Regions from separate parts of the Halobacillus seohaensis genome, predicted to be linked through region 1. Evidence: predicted binding sites of a transcription regulator. Region 1 holds the regulator's gene; each other region holds the start of a gene.
What was found. The regulator LexA, encoded in region 1, represses DNA repair genes until DNA is damaged. The targets are predictions, from matches to a motif close to CGAACATATGTTCG.
Positions count from the first base shown of each region.

Region 2: recA (recombinase RecA) is a predicted target of LexA. The motif match lies at 1,291-1,304, and genes of this name have one in related genera.
Region 3: ACFQIC_RS03125 (DNA polymerase IV) is a predicted target of LexA. The motif match lies at 1,397-1,410, and genes of this name have one in related genera.
Region 4: ACFQIC_RS17320 (YhjD family protein) is a predicted target of LexA. The motif match lies at 1,392-1,405, and genes of this name have one in related genera.

Region 1 covers NZ_JBHSZV010000004.1:18,331-21,530, reverse strand. Annotated here, with positions in the region: gene tkt (transketolase) at 1-246, opposite strand, end outside; gene ACFQIC_RS00350 (DUF896 domain-containing protein) at 432-665, opposite strand; gene ACFQIC_RS00345 (YneB family resolvase-like protein) at 737-1,396, opposite strand; gene lexA (transcriptional repressor LexA) at 1,709-2,332, shown strand; gene ACFQIC_RS00335 (DUF2680 domain-containing protein) at 3,089-3,200, opposite strand, start outside.
Region 2 covers NZ_JBHSZV010000013.1:34,812-38,011, forward strand. Annotated here, with positions in the region: gene recA (recombinase RecA) at 180-1,223, opposite strand; gene ACFQIC_RS04650 (competence/damage-inducible protein A) at 1,385-2,617, opposite strand; gene pgsA (CDP-diacylglycerol--glycerol-3-phosphate 3-phosphatidyltransferase) at 2,614-3,192, opposite strand.
Region 3 covers NZ_JBHSZV010000008.1:26,345-29,544, forward strand. Annotated here, with positions in the region: gene ACFQIC_RS03120 (glycoside hydrolase family 13 protein) at 1-1,165, opposite strand, end outside; gene ACFQIC_RS03125 (DNA polymerase IV) at 1,429-2,685, shown strand; gene ACFQIC_RS03130 (MFS transporter) at 2,950-3,200, shown strand, end outside.
Region 4 covers NZ_JBHSZV010000048.1:30,509-33,708, reverse strand. Annotated here, with positions in the region: gene lepB (signal peptidase I) at 1-526, opposite strand, end outside; gene ACFQIC_RS17325 (TVP38/TMEM64 family protein) at 581-1,228, opposite strand; gene ACFQIC_RS17320 (YhjD family protein) at 1,426-1,830, shown strand; gene ACFQIC_RS17315 (competence protein ComK) at 1,763-2,272, opposite strand; gene ACFQIC_RS17310 (DUF3939 domain-containing protein) at 2,490-2,945, shown strand.

The DNA.
Region 1 (3,200 bases):
GTAGCCTGATAAGTGTAGCAGGCTATATAAAAGCATGGAACCATGCCCTGCGGATAAAACAAAGCGGTCACGGTTGAACCAATCAGAGTTACCTGGATTATGGTTCATAAATTGCGTCCATAAAGTATACGCCATTGGAGCTGCGCCCATTGGCATTCCCGGATGGCCAGAGTTTGCATTTTCTACTGCATCAATTGCTAATGTACGGATCGAGTTAATAGATGTTTGTTCGAGGCTGTTTGCCATAATTAAATAATTTCCCCTTTCAAATTCACGTATATGTAACATATATTATCCTATAATGAAAATGCTTAAGTGACAAGCATAGTTATCGAATTACGTGATAAAATGTTCCGAATTTTATTGTTCCCTTAGTATAAATTATTAAACAAAAAGGCCGCACTTAGGGTGAGTGCGGTTATATTAATGCCTTAGTTTTTTTTCTCATTATCCTGCATTTTTTTAAGCTTTTCAGGAGTGACATCTTTACCTTCAGGGTCTACTACTGTCATCCCTTTTAATTGATTCTTAAAAGATTTGCGTACGTTTTTTAAATATTCCTGACGAAGTTCTTGTTGTTCTTGCTTTTCTTCCTCATTTAATCCTTGATCTTTGGATTTATGTGACAGTTCATTTATGCGATTTAACTTTTCGTTTGAAAGCATATAAGAAACTCCTTTTGGTATTAGAATACATAGAAAGACAAGAGCCTGTCGACATTTGTCTTCTGTATATACTAACGTTCCCTATCACTTTTTTCAAGTGTGACAAACTCCTGATACCTTCTATGTACCGTTGCCTTTGAAACATCATATCCTAGTCCTCTTAATGTCGCTGCTATCTCATTGAATGTTAAGTTATTGTTTCTAAGACGCACAACCTCTTCGACTGGAAATGCTAACCTTTCCCTACCAGGAGCAAGGTGTTGGTTCGATAAATTATCATGAGGATTATATCCATTATCAACAGCTTTCTTCATCCCTCTTTTTATTTTCATATTATGGATCTTCCGTTGATATTCTTCAACGACACCTACAATTTGTAAGACCATAGAGTCAGATTCTGACATTCTTATTTCCCCATCATCTGTTAAAGAAAAAACACGTACATTTAATTTATATAGTTGGTGATACAAAGCAATTTTGGTATTTCCCCGTCCTAACCTTGTTTCATCTTGAACAAGTAGCAAATCCGCTTCGCCTTTAGCAAATTGCTCAAGCAGCCGGAAAACCCCTTCTCTTTCTATTTCATATCCACTCGCTTTTTCTTCAATACAATCCACAACTTCGATAGATCTTTTGTTGGCCATCGCTATCAATTCAGATTTCTGTCTGGCTAGCGAACTCATTTGTTCTTCTTTCTCTGTACTTACTCGACAATATAAAATAGCTTTCATGCATCTCTACCTCTCTTCTAAAGCTTCCCTTCAAGCGTACTATACGCTAGTCACCATAGAAAAGTATAGAAACACTAAACTAGCAGCAAATAATAAAATATAAGTCACATCTAATTTTGAAAGTTTATTAAACATAGTTCCACTCCTCGTCATTTAGAACAAACGTTCCTGGAAACATTTGTTCGCTTTTGATGGTTATATTACATAAGAACGTCTGTTCTTGTCAACACCTTTTTCGAACGCTTGTTTGTGTATTTGAACATCACATGATAGAATGTAGTTACTATAAACCTATGTTCGAGGTGTTCAATTATGAATAAACTTTCAAAAAGGCAACAAGAAATACTAGATTTCATTAAAGAACAAGTATTACTTAAAGGATATCCACCTTCAGTTAGAGAAATCGGCCAATCAGTAGGATTGGCGTCGAGTTCCACGGTCCACGGGCACCTTTCTAGATTAGAAAAGAAAGGGTTTATACGGAGGGATCCAACAAAACCTAGAGCAATTGAAGTCATTGAGTTAGAAGAAGAATCCACAATACCTAGGGCAGAAGCTGCTTATGCCCCTCTAATTGGTAAAGTAACTGCTGGTTCACCAATCACAGCCATTGAAAATATTGAAGAATACATTCCACTGCCAGACTCCTTGGCGGGAACGGATGATAATAGCTTTGTTCTTATTGTACAAGGAGAAAGTATGATTGAAGCTGGAATATTAGATGGAGATATGGTGATTGTTAAACAACAAACAACTGCTGATAACGGAGATATTGTTGTAGCCATGACGGAAGATGAAGAGGCTACTGTTAAACGCTTTTTTAAAGAAAGTAATTTTATTCGCTTGCAACCGGAAAACGCCACTATGGAGCCCATCATATTAAACGATGTATCCATTTTAGGTAAGGTCGTTGGCTTATACCGTACTGTACATTAATCTTGTTAACAAAAACAGCTAGGAGCAAATGACCATATGCTCCTAGCTGTTTTTGTTTATATCGTTCCATTTCAAGTAATACCTACTTATCTATGTTATTGGTTGCCAATATAAGAAGTCAGCTAGGTAACTTAAGTTACTTCTTAGAACTGGTTCTAAACTAGATTAATTACAATGCACAAACGATTCACTTAGAATAGTAGTATATTGATATATTAAATCTCTGTATTTATATTAAAGAAAAAAAGGAGTTATTCAATAAACGAGACAGGATTGTTGAAGACTCGATTCCGAGATGATTGTGTGGAGAAAGAGGCAGCGGGGAAGGAGTCGCGTGCCATATATTTCCATCGGAATCATATTGTTCTCCGTTTTTGCTAAAGTATGAGATATCTGTTATATCTATTGAGCCACTTAGATAAATTGTTAAAAACAGGTATGATGGTCTTTTTAAATAAAGCCCGCCTAATTAAGGGCCTTGACATAAAGCCACTGTGGTTAATAATTTCAGTCCATAAACAGCAATTAGGAGGCTTACCTGGTGTGTACCCCCATTCTCCGGTGAAAAGCAGCGGAACAGCCATTCTTTTATTCCACAATCCGGGGTTTAGTTGAACAAGAATATCATAAAAAATGCTCAGAGCTTTTTTGCTCCAAGCATTTTAATTATGGCGTTTCTATCCTGTTCATATGTTTACTAATCATAACTTTGTTTCATCTTCTGACTTCAAATTTTGCACTTCAAAACTAAACACGTTAATCTTTCTTATGATGTTTTTTATGATGTTGATCCCACTTTGGCACAAAATCATTTTGTTCTAACTTATTATAGTGATCTTCGAATTTAGAAATCATTTTCAGACCCTTT
Region 2 (3,200 bases), on a different contig from region 1:
GAATCGTCAAATCTTGCCGACCTTTACACATAATATTTTTAATAATCTATATTTTAATATGAAAGTAACTCTAGTCTTTAAACAAGAAAAACCTCAAAATTTTATATAAAAAAGCAGAGTCTTTTATCAAAGAATACCTCCTAAGGTAACTCTAAAAATGACTCCGCTTCTTAGAATCATTAGACGTCTAATGATTCTTGATTTTCTGATTTCTTCTCTTCTTCTTCTTTTGCCGGGCCGTCCATATTGTAATGACTGCGAACTAGACCTTTAATTTCTTGATAAATCGCTTCATTGGTTTTTAAGAATTGTTTGGCATTTTCACGTCCTTGCCCCATTCTATCACTATTGTAAGAATACCAGGAGCCACTTTTTTGGATGATATCCAGGTCAGAGCCGATGTCTAGAAGTTCACCTTCTCTAGAAATCCCTACCCCATACATAATATCTACTTCCGCTTTTTTGAAAGGTGGGGCTACTTTGTTTTTGACTACTTTTAATCTCGTTTTATTCCCTACCATTTCATCTCCCTGTTTCAGGGTTTCAGCACGTCTCACTTCTAGTCTTACAGATGAATAGAATTTAAGTGCACGGCCACCTGGTGTTGTTTCAGGGCTTCCGAACATCACACCGACTTTTTCACGAATTTGGTTAATAAACATAGCTGTTGTTTTTGATTTACTAATCGCACCAGAAAGTTTTCTTAACGCTTGAGACATTAAGCGAGCCTGCAGACCTACGTGAGCATCTCCCATCTCACCCTCAATCTCAGCTTTAGGTACTAGTGCTGCTACAGAATCAATAACAACTATTTCAACTGCTCCGCTTCGAACAAGTGCTTCCGCAATCTCTAGAGCTTGTTCTCCTGTGTCAGGCTGTGATAATAGTAGTTCATCTATATCGACACCAAGAGCACGTGCATAAACAGGGTCAAGTGCGTGTTCGGCATCTATGAAGGCCGCTTGTCCACCTTGTCTTTGCGCTTCAGCGATAGCATGGAGAGCTACTGTAGTTTTACCAGATGATTCTGGTCCATATATTTCAACAATTCTTCCTCGAGGATACCCACCTACACCAAGAGCCACATCAAGGGCGAGTGATCCACTGGAGACTGTACTAATTCTTTGTTCCGCTTGTTCTCCCATTTTCATAATAGAGCCTTTACCGAACTGTTTTTCAATTTGTCTTAACGCCATATCTAAAGCTTGCTTACGATCGCTCATAATATTCCCCTTTCAAAATTACTATACCTATCATAACTTGTTTTTTTCATTTTGCCAACTAAATAAGCGAATAAACGTTCCCTTTTTCATCATAATTCAATAGGCAAAAAAAGAACCATATTCAAGGAAAAAAACTGTTTTCCCCCTTGAATATGGGGTCATTATTGCGATTTTAACTCATGAAAAAGTAGTTCATATCCTTTATTCACTGTGCGGCTACGAATTTTATCCCTGCTACCATCAAAATGGTAGTTTTTAACGATCGCCTCTTTTTCTCCTACCTTCAAACCAATATAAACAATTCCAGGAGGATGACCTTCACTATAATTTGGACCTGCTACACCTGTAAAGCTAATAGCAATATCAACTTTTAAAAGATGCTGTACTTGCTCAGCCATCATCTTTGCACACTGCGAACTCACAGTTCCATACTTTTCAATGAGCTGTTTGGGAACTTGAATAACTGACTGCTTAGCGGACGGTGTATAAGCTACTAGTCCACCTTCACAAACAGAAGAAGCCCCTTCTAGTTGAATCATTCGCTCTATAAACTTTCCACCCGTTAAACTTTCCGCCGAACCTAAGTTTTCTTCCCTCTGCGCTAAAAGATCCTGGACAGCTTCTTCGATAGTAATACTATCACTGCCGAAGTAATACTGTCCCACACGGCTTAAAATTTCTTTTTTAATAGAGGCTATTTTTAATGATGCACGGTTTCCTGATGCCGTTAAGCGAATGGCCACATCACCTTCACCTGCTAAAGGAGCAATCGTGGGATTTGTTTGAGACTCAACTAAATCAGCTAGTTCACTTTCTAAAGAAGATTCTCCAATACCAATAAAACGAAGCATTTCTGATTTGATCTCCGACTCTAACTTAAAGGTTTCTATTAAGTAAGGGAACACCCGATCATTCATTAAACGCTTCATCTCAGAAGGTACACCTGGTAAGAAGATAAACGTGACACCATTGTATTGAATTATTTGTCCAGGGGCCATCCCTTCATCATTTTCAATTACTTGGGCACTGGCTAAAACTAGAGCTTGTTTTCGATTGTTTATTGTCATCGTACGATTATTTTTATCGAAGTATCCTTGGATTTTATTCATTGTATGTTTATGCTCAACTAATTCATCATGAAAAAGCAGCTTAGCAGCATCTCTTGTTAAATCATCCTCCGTCGGACCAAGTCCGCCTGTGACAATGACTACGTCAGATCGTCTGCTTGCCTCGTCAAAAGTGTTAACAACTCTTTGTAGATTATCACCAACGACGCTGTGAAAATAGACAGACGCGCCATAATGCGCCAATTCTTTTGAGATCCACTGGGAATTTGTGTTTGCAATTTGACCTAATAAGAGTTCAGTTCCAACAGCAACTAATTCTGTTCTCATTTGGAATACCTCATTACGTGCCAATTTTTCACAAAATAATCATAACCAGAATAGACCGTAATGATTAATGCAGCATATAAACTAATCGTACCTAATGGTAGATCAATATAAGCTAATGGCCAGTTATGCAACAATAAGAGAGAGATAGCAACGATTTGAATCCACGTTTTTAATTTCCCCATTTGGCTGGCGGCCAGAACACTGCCTTCTCCTGCTGCAACAAGACGAAGTCCCGTGACTGCAAATTCCCTGCTAATAATGAAAATAACAATCCAAGCCGGAGCAAGACCAATCTCCACTAACACAATAAGGGCTGCACTAACGAGTAACTTGTCTGCTAAGGGATCAAGAAATTTCCCCAGATTCGTAACTAAATTGTATTTACGGGCAATGTAACCATCAATCCAATCCGTAGTTGAGGCTACAATAAATAAAATCGCACCCGCTAAATGTGCAATTGGAAGTTCTCTATCTCCCATTTGAATCTCGCCCCATTCAAATGGAGCACTCATTAAAATAATAAATATAGGAATTAAAAATATCCGAGACAGTGTAATCTTATTTGGTAAATTCATCGTATTGA
Region 3 (3,200 bases), on a different contig from region 1:
GGTTCTTAGCTGCCACATCGTCATAATCCTCGATGGATGGAAGAGCGACGTTGGTCATGCCAATTTCTTGTCCTTGGTAAATGAACGGTGTCCCCTGCATTAAAAAGTACATCGTTGCGATCGAGGTTGCACTTTCATACCAAAATTCTTCATCATTGCCCCATGTAGAAACGATGCGTGCTTTATCGTGGTTTTCAATAAATAAAGCATTCCAACCATCGCCTTCTAACGCTTTTTGCCAACGTGTTAGGGCCTTTTTCAAACCGACGACATCTAGTTGCTGATCGGAGCCTTGATCCCAAAGATCTAAATGCTCAAACTGAAAGACCATATCCATTTTGCCTTCTTTACCTACCCATTTATGAGCTTCTGAAGCACTTACCCCATTAGCTTCTCCGACAGTAAGGGCTTTATATTCGGGCCGTCCATACGTCTGGTCTTTGAATTCTTGTAAAAATTCATGGATACCCTTTTGGTTCATATGCATGTCAAAGGAAGAAACATAAGGCTTTCCTTTTGGATTGGGCAAATCAGGTAATCCTGCCCGTTTCTTAATATGACTAATTGCATCAATACGGAAGCCATCAATTCCCTTATCAAGCCACCAGTTTACCATATCGTATAAAACGGTACGTACCTCTTCATTTTCCCAATTTAAATCGGGTTGTTTTTTCGAGAAAAGGTGAAGGTAGTATTGCTGTGTTTTTGTATCATATTCCCAGGCAGATCCTTCAAAAATACTTTCCCAGTTATTCGGTTCGTTTCCTTTTTTTCCATCTCGCCAAATGTACCAATCTCGCTTAGGGTTGTCCCTAGAGGAGCGAGATTCAATAAACCAGGGGTGCTCATCACTTGTATGGTTGAGTACAAGATCGATAATCAGTTTCATACCTCGTTTATGGACTTCCTCAAGCAACTGATCAAAGTCTGCCATAGTTCCAAACTCTTCTAAAATATCCTGATAGTCGGAAATATCATAGCCATTATCGTCCTTAGGAGACTTATACATTGGGCAGATCCAAATGAAATCGATACCAAGTTCTTTTATATAATCAAGACGTTCAATCATTCCTTGTAAATCTCCAATGCCATCGCCATCGGAATCCTGAAAACTTCGCGGATAGACTTGATAGCCGACAGCTTCTTTCCACCATGCTTTTTCCAATTAAAAAACCTCACTTTTTACTTTTTTATACTATAGATTTGCAAATTGAGAATGAAACCTCGTTATTCGCTAATACCCATGTCCTGATCCTCTAATACTAATATGTGTGCAAACGTTTTCGTTGATTCATATATTAGCGGAATATTTTGATTTTTACAATAGAACACTCAAAAAAATTATAAATTTGGATAAAATCCCCACTGTTCATAAGAAGAATTAACGGTTATAATAAGAACAAACGTTCGTTGTTTGGAGTGGTGGAAATGGATTATTCAGTTTATCCTCGTCATGACGTTCTGTGCATTGATATGCGATCTTTTTATGCAAGTGTGGAATGTACGAGGCGTGGGCTAGATCCGAAAACAGCTTTGCTCGCTGTTGTTGGAGATCCAAATAGAAGTGGAAGTATTGTGTTGGCAGCATCGCCCGCCTTAAAGAAAAAGCACGGCATTAGCAATGTGAGTCGTTTTTTTGAATTACCTGATGACCCTCAGCTTGTCATCGCACAGGCTCACATGGGGGATTATTTAGAAGTGTCGGTAGAGATTACAAAAATGATGATGAATTATGTTCCGCCTGAAGCGATCCATGTTTATTCAGTGGATGAACTATGGGTGACAGTCAACGGTTTAGAAAAGCTATACGGATCACCTTACGATATCGCTCGTATGATTCAGGATAACATTCGCGACCAATTTGGGATCGAGTGTGTGATTGGTATAGGTGATAATAAATTTTTAGCTAAAGTCGTCATGGATATTCATGCAAAAAAAGCAGAGGACGGAATTGCTGAGTGTCGTTATGAACACGTAAAGAAGCTGTTATGGCCGACTCTAATTGAAGAAATATGGGGGATCGGGTCACGCATGATGCGAAATTTAAATCGAATGGGCATTGTCACACTCGGACAACTGGCTAATCACCCTGTAAAGTATTTAAAAAAGCATTATGGAGTAATTGGTGAACAATTATATTGGCACGCCTGGGGTATTGATTTAAGTCCTGTCATCGGCAATTTTACTAAGACTGAACAGAAAGGCTACGGCCATGGCATTACGTTATTACGAGATTACACGGGAGAGGAATTGTCGACCGTATTACTCGATTTATGTGAAGAAGCCTGTCGACGGGCGAGAAGAGACGAGCAAGCGGGAAGGACCGTCCACCTTTCCGTTGGTTATGCAAGTGAAGTAGGAGGTGGCTTCAGCCGTTCAATGTCGATTGATCAACCAACGAACATTACGATGGATATGTATCATTTATGCATGCGTCTTTTCCGAACCTTTTATGATGGGGAAAGTAACATTCGCCGCACGAGCGTGACACTGACAAAACTCCATGAAGACGTAGCTACTCAGCTCACACTTTTTGATGATCGTCCAAAACAGAAGGATGTAGGAATTGTGATGGATCAAATTCGTGATAAATATGGATCAACGGCGATTTTAAGAGCAAGTAGTTTTACGGATGCAGGGATTACGCCAGAGCGGAGCAAGAAGATTGGGGGGCATTTTGCCTGATTGAGTTCTATTCTAATTTTGTCAATAAAACTTCCGTTTCTAGTAGTGGAGACGGAGGTTTGTTTAGTTTTAAAAAATCAAGGTGCTTATCTATTAAAAATCCCCATTTTCAGTAAAACTTTTAATCTCCCTTATAACCTTTGCTTACTCTATTAAAAGGGTATATTCTTTTATGTAGTTTCTCTCTTTCAAAAAGCCACTTTTCACTCCTATATCTCCTCATTTTCTTCTTCTTTTCCATATCTATAAATAGGTGGTGTAAGATTGTTGATAGCTAAATGGTTTCAAAAGGTATATTACGGTTGGTTCATTGTATTCTTTGCGGGATTAGGCATCTTCTTTTCAGGACCTGGACAAACATATTCAAACGCTCAATTCATTGATCAATACATAAACGATTTTGGTTGGTCCCGTTCTGAAGTATCTGGATTGTACTCGGCCGCCACTTTGGTGGCTGGCTTCGTTATGATTCATATTGGAAAGCTTATTGATCGATTTGGTCAACGAGTAATGAT
Region 4 (3,200 bases), on a different contig from region 1:
GAGCTACTTGCGAAAATGGCCAATAGCGCACATCTACTTTTCCAACAACTTGTTCTATTGAAACAAGACCAAACGACCGACTATCCAAGCTATCTCGTCGGTTATCTCCCATTACAAATAAATGTCCCTCGGGTATCGCACTTTCACCTGTGATACTTTCCAGTGTGAATTCCTTGGTAAACACTGCTCCATCATTTGGTCTTAGTACGTTTAGATAAGGTTCAGCAACTGCCTCGCGATTGATTTGTAGCATGTCATCTTCCATGGCCACATGATCACCAGGCAAACCAATCACTCGCTTCACATAGTCCTCTTCTTCATTAGCATGAAATACAATGACATCCGCACGATCAATACTTTGCCAATCATAAACTATTTTATTTACCATTAATAAATTTCCATCATATAGCGTGGGTTCCATTGATTTCCCATCTACTATATAACTTGCAAATAAATATGTTTTAAACACGAAAGCTACTAGTAAAGCGAGCAAAGCTGTTCTCAGGATCGCCCAGACTTTTTTCATTAGCGGTTCCCCCAGGTAGATTACTATTTACTCTATACCCTATCCTGGCCATACTTAACCACTACGATAAATTCTTTTTTCAGCTTTTTTTTGAATTTTTTTCTCCACTAACTTCCCTATAATCCAAAAAGTTAATATGCATATCCCGACAACAATTGATTTAACTGGATTTTGTGCAAATGAAGCTATACTGCTTCCTACATAAGCAATAGTAAATATCATGACGGATTTACCCAAAACGGCCGCTAATATAAACTGCTGTCGGCTCACATTAGATAAACCTGAGACAACATTAATAATCGACGACGGAGAAAAAGGAAAACACATCAGTAAAAAAAGTGGTCCAAACCCGTGCTCCTCCACCCAATTCATTACTCGCTTCACTTGCTTATGGCGACTGATAAAATGAAAGAATCGCTGTTGGCCCAATTTACGCACTAATAAAAATACGAGTACAGATCCTGTCACAGCTCCGATCCAAGAATATAAAAAACCTTTAAATAAACCATAGACAACCGCATTAGCCAGTACAAAAGCAACGAGAGGGAGAATGGGTAAGAAGGCTTCAATTAAAGGAAGAAGAATTCCTGGTAAAGGTCCAAATCGCTCGAGTTGTTCGAGTTGATCAATGGCGTAATCAAATAAACGATCATTCTCAGCCATGTATTTTATCTCTTCAAAATTAATCATTAACAACTCCATGACCGGCTCCCCTTATTGTTTACATTAATAGCGAGTACTCTTTCTTCTATTTTAATAGAAAAACTCCCAGATGCCTACTATTTACCAGTTTCTCCATGCCAAAATCTTTTTAACCATCAGCAAAATTTAGTTGCATATATTGGAGGGTCTCGTGGTATAATATAGAACAAACGTTCGTATAAGAGAGGGGGAGCAGCATGCGTCATTTAAAACAAAAAGAATTAGAGATTGCCTCACGATACCTCTTTTTATCTATGGCTATTACCGTTATACGTCAGGATCGCAAGCACTTCGAGCGAGGTAATTTCAAAATTAAAGAGCCCTATATGGAACTACTCGGAATGATGGAACTTGAAGGAAGAGAAGAAAGGAAATCGTTAAAATACCAAATGGACACACATAAACTACAAGTCATTGAATCCGGACGGAATGATTCATTTACTTCTTTTTTATTTTTAGCTCACGGATATGAAGAAAAAAGAAACTACTTTAATCCGGCTATTCGTAAGAAAGTAAAAACGATTTTATTTGAACTTATGAAAAAGTCTCTGCAACAATCTCAGGTTGAGAATGATAGTGTTTCAAGCGATCTTCCAGTTTGACACGGAATTGGGCCGTACGTTGTATTTGATTGATAATCATTCCGACAGATACAGGTACATTTACGGTATCTCCGTTCATAAAATAAATCGTTGTCGACTGATCAGATTCGCCTTTATGAGTTCGAATGTACTTAGGAGCGATCCAGGTACACTCTTTTCGTTTAGGGGAAATAATAGGAAAGAAATACATGTCCATCGCTTGAGATATAACAATCGGGGGTTTATGGGTAAAGCCAGCTACTTGTTTAGTACCAGATAATCGTCCTTCTAAGCTGCTTGCAAAATAACGGCACGACTGATCAACAATCTTTCCAGGATAGCCAGGGAGATAAAACCTTTCTCCATTTTCTACAACTTCAGTAATAATTTGACCTTGCGCATCATAATTTGCTACAAGAGCCATAGTTTGCGGGTTAACTTCATATTCTTTTTTGTAAACCATATCCATCCTATTTAACACCCTTTCTTTTCAAAGTGCGGCATGAGCGTTTTCACTTGCCACCTCTACTTTATAAATTTACCAAATTTTGATGGAAAAGTCTAAATATTCTTATGTTTTTTTATCGTTTTTTGTAATTTTTGTTATAATCTTAGGAAAAGAGAATAAATTACCTCTCACTCATCGTTTGTCCCCATCCTAAAAATAAGGAGGCTCGCCCATGTGGAAAAAGAAAAATAAGAAAGCAGTACAACCCTCATTAGAAGTGAAAGAGTTATCCATTCAAGACGTACGAAAAGCAGTTCATGCTTATGCTGATAACAAACCAAATAAAGTTCCGCTAAGCGTTATTATTAAACAGGATCTTACAATCGATTATGACTTACTTTCTCCGTACATCGAAGGCATTCCTCAAAAAACGTATTATATGTCCCGCGAAACCTACGAAATATTCGAAGAAGAAGATTTCGAACTTGCCCAAGAAATCGATCGTGTCCAACAAGCTGTAGATCTATATATTCAACAAAGCGAAGACATGCCTATTATTGATATGGATCCTTACAAACGAATAAGTTTTTTTAAATTGGAACGGCTACATTTATTATCTGAACGTCCAACAAGGGATTTTTATTTAACAGATGAGGAGTTTATGATTTCCTATAAGAAACCGGAATGAGGGAAGCTTGAAAGCATGAGGAAATAAAAAAAAAAAAATGCCAATGCTCGTATGAAGAGCATTGGCCAATGAGACGACTGGTTAACTTTTGAGTGAGGGAATTAATGTATGAAAAAGCCTTCGCTTCTTCATCATAACACTCATCAGTAAATGCATTACTGACCCACTTATGAACCGATTCATTAGTGGTGTGTAACAAATAAGCATGATCGCTTATCTAATTCTCATTATAGTATAACTCGATAAGCTCTTCAC